DNA from 2 places in the Orenia marismortui DSM 5156 genome. Region 2 is predicted to be linked to the other one. Evidence: riboswitches for the same ligand, from Rfam matches in the RefSeq annotation. Region 2 holds a riboswitch; the other holds the start of a gene.
The links. A riboswitch is a leader RNA that binds a small molecule or an ion and turns the genes downstream of it on or off. The one in region 2 is predicted to bind S-adenosylmethionine.
Positions count from the first base shown of each region.

Region 1: it holds a riboswitch for S-adenosylmethionine, as region 2 does, so the genes downstream of both, thiS (sulfur carrier protein ThiS) here and OREMA_RS19420 (DUF6485 family protein) in region 2, are expected to answer to the same signal.

Region 1 is NZ_KB900620.1:276,479-279,696, reverse strand. It holds gene cysK (cysteine synthase A) at 17-940, shown strand; SAM riboswitch class I at 1,001-1,105, shown strand; gene thiS (sulfur carrier protein ThiS) at 1,270-1,482, shown strand; gene OREMA_RS0110720 (HesA/MoeB/ThiF family protein) at 1,475-2,281, shown strand; gene OREMA_RS0110715 (M67 family metallopeptidase) at 2,281-2,691, shown strand; gene OREMA_RS0110710 (sulfurtransferase TusA family protein) at 2,711-3,218, shown strand, end outside.
Region 2 is NZ_KB900618.1:155,426-158,643, forward strand. It holds gene OREMA_RS0106755 (ABC transporter substrate-binding protein) at 1-34, shown strand, start outside; gene OREMA_RS0106760 (IS30 family transposase) at 131-1,201, shown strand; SAM riboswitch class I at 1,336-1,443, shown strand; gene OREMA_RS19420 (DUF6485 family protein) at 1,498-1,713, shown strand; gene OREMA_RS0106765 (O-acetylhomoserine aminocarboxypropyltransferase/cysteine synthase family protein) at 1,979-3,178, shown strand.

The DNA.
Region 1 (3,218 bases), on a different contig from region 2:
TTAAGGAGGCGGAAATATGAAAGTTGTAAATAATATTACTGAATTGATTGGTCAAACACCGCTTGTTAAATTAAATAGATTAGTGCCTGAAGGTGCTGCAGATGTTTATGCTAAATTGGAATCTTTCAATCCAGGTGGTAGTGTTAAAGATAGAATTGCTCTTAATATGATTGAAAGTGCTGAAAAAGAAGGTTTGTTGAAGCCAGGTGGTACAATTATTGAACCTACTAGTGGGAATACTGGAATTGGCTTAGCAATGGTTGGTGCTGCTAAAGGCTATAAAGTAATTTTAACAATGCCTGATACAATGAGTATTGAAAGAAGAAAGATATTGAAAGCATTTGGAGCAGAAATTTTATTAACTCCTGGAGAAAAAGGGATGCCTGGTGCTATAGATAAGGCTAAGGAATTAACAGATGCTAATGATGATTATTTTATGCCACAGCAGTTTATGAATGCAGCTAACCCAGAGGTACATAGAAACACAACTGCTAAAGAGATTATAGAAGCTACTGATGGTAACTTGGATGCTTTTGTAGCAGGTGTTGGAACTGGTGGAACTGTTACTGGAACTGGAGAAGTCTTAAAAGAAGAAATTTCAGATATTAAGATTGTAGCAGTAGAACCAACTGGATCTCCTGTACTTAGTGGAGGTAATCCTGGACCACATATGATTCAAGGAATTGGAGCAGGTTTTATTCCTGATGTTCTAAATACAGATATCTTAGATGAGGTTAAACAGATTGACAATGAAGAAGCTATGGAGATGGCACGTAAATTAGCTGTAGAAGAAGGAATTCTTGTTGGTATTTCTTGTGGAGCAGCTATAGCAGCAGCTATCAAAGTTGCTCAAGAATTAGGTGCTGGAAAACGGGTTGTAGTTATAGCTCCAGATACTGGAGAGAGATATTTAAGTACTACATTGTTTAAAGCAGAATAGCTGTTGGCTATCAGCTAGTAGCTATTAGCTAAAAACTAAAAGCTAACAATTAAATACAAACTCTTATCAAGAGAGGTGGAGGGACTGGCCCAATGAAGCCCAGCAACCATCCCTATTTGGGAAAGGTGCTAATTCCAGCAATACTTATGTATTGAAAGATGAGATTATATGCCGTTGTATATAATGAAAATCCTCTTCTTTCAAGAAGAGGATTTTTTTAGATTAAAACCAAGTATTTGTATTGACATACTCAGAATAATATGATAGTCTTTGTAATAATATAAATACATAAAAACAAAGTGGAATACCAGGGAATGGAGTGATAACAAATGAAGATCAAAGTTAATGGTAAAGAAGTAGAGTTAAAAAAAGGATTAACAGTAAGTGAATTATTGCTAAAAGAAGATGTAGATATGCCAGATATGGTATCAGTAGAGTTGAATGGCGAAATTTTAGAGCGAGATAATTTCTCTGATAAAGCTCTAAAGTCTGGCGATAAGGTAGAGTTTCTATACTTCATGGGTGGTGGAGCAAATGTATGATTTTAGTGAAGAACAGTTACAGAGATATTCAAGGCATATTATTTTACAGGATGTTGGTGTAGAAGGGCAAGATAAGTTATTAAATGCTTCAGTCTTGATTATAGGAACTGGAGGGCTTGGAACGCCAGCAGCACAGTTTTTGGCAGCGGCTGGTATTGGTAAGATTGGCTTGGTAGATGCAGATAGAGTAGAGTTATCAAATCTACAGCGTCAAGTTTTACATCATACACCTGATGTAGGTAAGTTAAAGGTAGAATCGGCTAAAGAGAAGATCAATGCGATGAATCCTGATGTAGAGGTTAAAACCTATGATTACTATCTAACCTCCCAAAATATCAAAGAGGTTATTAGAGAATATGATTTTGTAATAGATGGGACAGACAACTTCCCGGCTAAATTTTTAATCAATGATGCTTGTGTAATGGAAGATAAGCCTTTCTCACATGCAGGAATTATTAAGTTTGGAGGTCAGACCACAACTGTAGTTCCAGGAGGCGAGACACCATGTTATAGATGTATCTTTCCTCAACCACCTAAGCCTGGTTCAGTCCCTTCTTGTAAGGAAGCAGGAGTTATAGGAGTTATGGGTGGAGTGATTGGAACTATCCAAGCAACAGAGGCTATTAAGTATATTCTAAAAAAAGGTGAATTATTAACTGGCAAGTTACTGACCTATGATGCATTGAAGATGAAGTTTAGAAAGATTAACTTAAATAAGAGAGAAAACTGTGGGATTTGTAGTGATGACCCAGAAATAACAGAATTAATCGATTATGAGCAAGGGGTTTGTGAATTATGATAATTAAATTGCCAGAAAAGTTATATCAGCAATTATTGGAGCATGTTCGGGATGAATTCCCAAATGAGGGTTGTGGTTTAGTGGCTGGAGTGATAGCTGATGAAGAGATTGAGGTTAAGAAAGTATATACTATGACCAATCTAGATTCTTCAGCAGAACACTTTACAATGGATCCAAAAGAGCAGTTTGCAGTAGTCAAAGAAGTTAGAAATAAGGGCTATGATTTAATTGGAAATTATCATTCCCATCCTTTTACCCCTTCTCGTCCATCGGAAGAGGATAAGAGATTGGCTTATGATGAAGAAGCAATTTATTTTATCTTATCATTAAAGGATGAAGAGCCAGTATTAAAGGCTTTTAGTATTAAAGAACAGAAGAAAGTTACTCAAATAGAGATTGAATTAATTTAATGAAAGGAAGGTGACAAGTATGAGTAATCGACCTATTTTTAATATTTCAGCTACGGTGAAAGAAGATACGAATAATTATCCGAATTTAGTTGAACGATTTGTAGATGGTGATTTAGATGAAGCTAGGTTTAAAGGGCGTAGAGTTCCAATGGGAATTTATAGCCAAAGAGGTTATAAATCAGGTAAAGAGAGGTATATGGTAAGAGTTAGAATTCCTGGTGGAGTAGTGACTAAGGAGCAGTTAAAGGTATTAAATCAATTGAGTAAAGAGTATGGGAATGCTTATCTTCATATTACCACTAGACAGGATATACAGCTTCATCAGCTTAAGATTGAGGATACCCCAGAAGTACTATTCAAGCTATTAGAGGCAGGCTTAAGCCCACGAGGTGGTGGAGGTAATACCGTTAGAAATATCTTGAACTCTGCTAGAGCAGGTGTTAACCCTGAGGAAGCTTTTGATACAACACCTCATAACTTAGCGTTAACAGAATATTTAATTAAGACACGTTCTTCTTTTAATTTAC
Region 2 (3,218 bases):
TAAAAAACAATCACAAGAAAGGTGCATTGTATAATTAAATGCACGGATAGTTCAAAAAATAAAAAATGACACACATTAATACCTCATATATAATGTTAACTGACCAAAGCAAACATTGGAGGTATTAAATATGTGCCAAAATAATTATAACACAAAAAGTAGAAAAGGAAAACATTTAAAGTGGGAAGAGAGAAAGATAATAGAACATTTATATAATATACAAAACAAATCGAAGACAGCAATAGCAAGAGAGTTAGGGAGGCATAGGACGACAATAAGTCGAGAAATTGAAAGGGGAAAGCTTGTATTATTAAATTCAGATTACACTAAAAGAATAGAATACGATGCTGATATAGCTCAAAACTTATATGATAACAATGCGACTGCTAAAGGAGCTAAGATTAAAATAGGAAAAGATCATCAATTAGCTGAATTCATAGAAGAAAAAATAAAAGGAAATTATTCTCCAGAGGTAATTGCAGAGATGATTAAAGAGGATGATGGGTTTGAAATTAAAATACATTGGAAGACGATATATAATTATATAGATAAAGGCATTCTGTTTATAGATAGAGAAGATTTGGTTTATGGTAGATATAAAAAGACTAATAAATCTAAACAGAAAGAAAAAGAATCAACAAAAAGGAGAAAAGAGGGAAGAAAGATATCAGATAGGCCTAAGGAAGCTGATAAAAGGTCAGAAATAGGTCATTGGGAAATGGACTTAGTAGAGGGTAGGAAAGGTAAAGATGAGCCCTTTTTATTAGTTTTAACAGAGAGATATAGTCGCAAAGAAATAATAGAACTAATACCTAATAAGACTCAAGAATCTGTAATAAAAGGATTAGATCGCGTAGAAAGAAGAATAGGAGTTAGAAAATTTAGAGACTTATTTAAAACTATAACTACAGATAATGGTAAAGAATTCTATGATTATGAAGGGATAGAAACTTCCTTTACAGGAAGTGATATCTCAAGAACTAGTCAATATTATGCTGATGCTTATTGTTCTTGGCAAAGAGGTAGTAATGAGAATTTAAATAAAATGATTAGAAGGTTTTTACCAAAAGGAAGTAGCTTTAAGAATATTAGCAGAAATGAAGTTAAAAGAATTGAGCGATGGATAAATAATTATCCACGAAAAATGTTTGGGTTTAAGAATGCAAATTATATATTTGAAGAACAGTTAAAGGCAGCTTAAAATTTATGAGGTATTGAGTAAATAAAAAACCGTGCATTTTATATTGCAATTTATAACAATCACAAGAAAAATAATTAAAACTTGACAGGTTTACTTGGAATATGTTATTATAATAAAAAATCAAATAGTAAGTACTCTTATCAAGAGTGGTGGAGGGACTGGCCCGATGAAGCCCAGCAACCGGTAGTTTTATTACTATGGCGGTGCTAATTCCAGCAATACCAGGTATTGGGAGATAAGAAGAGCATAGATATTTAAAAAACTCTTCTGATCAGAAGAGTTTTTTATTTTAGGGGGTGACATTAATCGCTAAACACTTTTGTAATTGTCAAGATTTGAAATGTAAGCACCATCCTAGTAATCATTCCAAGGGATGTGACCCTTGTATTGCAAAGAATCTCCAGGCTAATGAAATCCCTGCCTGCTTTTTTAGAGTAGTTTCTGAAGATTTAAGTACTCTTGAAGCTTATCACTTTGGTGACTTTGCTAGATTTTACTTAGAGAATAAATAATTAAAAGTAAAAGATATTTGGAATCACGAATAGACACAAATTTTCAAAAAGTACGTATCAACAAAGAAGAATATTAATAAATTCTAAGTAAATTAGATGAATTTAGAAAGCTACTTTGAATTTTATTATTATATGATAATGATATTAGATGATGCATTAAATTAATATTTAAATTTATTTTGTATTAGTATCAATTCGTGGTAAAAAAGTTTTGTTTTTTAAATGTAGAAGAACTTAAATAATTATAAATTAGGAGGAATTAATAATGAGTAGTAGAGAAGGAAAATATGAATTTGAAACAGTTGCATTACATGGAGGCTATAGTCCAAAACAGGACAGTCAAAGTTCAAGGGCAGTACCAATCTATCAGAGTACATCTTTTGTATTTAATGATGCAGAACATGCAGCCAAATTATTTGCTTTAGAGGAAGCAGGAAATATCTATACTAGAATTGGTAATCCTACTCATGATGTATTTGAGAAGAGAGTAGCAGAATTAGAAGGAGCAGAAGCAGGGTTGGTTACCTCTTCAGGAATGTCTGCAATTCATTTAACAGCTATCACTCTAGCTGAAGGTGGTGGAGAAATAGTAGCTTCCAAATATTTATATGGAGGTACTTATCATTTATTTGCAGAAACTTTACCTAAATATGGTATTGAAACTAATTTTGTTGATCCACATGATTTTGATGCTTGGGAAGAAGCAATTAATGAAGATACTAAATTCTTATATTTAGAAAGCCCAGGAAATCCAACCTTAGATATAGTTGATATTGAGAAGGTAGCTAAGATAGCACATCAGCATGGCTTAAAATTGGTGGTTGATAATACTTTCTGTACCCCATATTTATCCCAACCGATTAAATTTGGCGCTGATATAGTAGTTCATTCAGCTACTAAATATATTGGAGGGCATGGAAGTTCAATTGGTGGAATTATCCTAGGACCTGCTGATTTTCTTTTAAAAGCAAGAACTGAAGGATATCGTGATATTGGTCCAGCAGCTAGTCCTTTTAATACTTGGTTATTTATTCAAGGATTAGAGAGTTTAGCACTAAGAATGGATAGGCATTCTGAAAATGCTTTAAAAGTAGCTCAGTGGTTAGAAGAACATCCACAGGTAGAATGGGTTAGATATCCTGGTTTAAAAAGTCATCCCCAACATGATCTTGCTAAAAAACAACAAAGAGCTTTTGGTGGAATGTTATGCTTTGGAATTAAAGGTGGTATCAAAGCAGGCAAAAAATTAATTAACAATGTAGAATTATGTTCATTATTAGCTAATGTAGGAGATGCTAGAACCTTAATTATTCATCCAGCATCTACAACTCATGAGCAGTTATCAGCTCAAGAACAATCAGAAGCAGGAATTACTGATAATTTAATTAGATTGTCTGTTGGTATTGAAAATATTGATGATATCATTGCCGATCTTGAACAAGCTTTTAATAAGGTTAATTCTTAATTTTAAAGGTGTTTGAATAGCGGATCAAATAAACTTATAA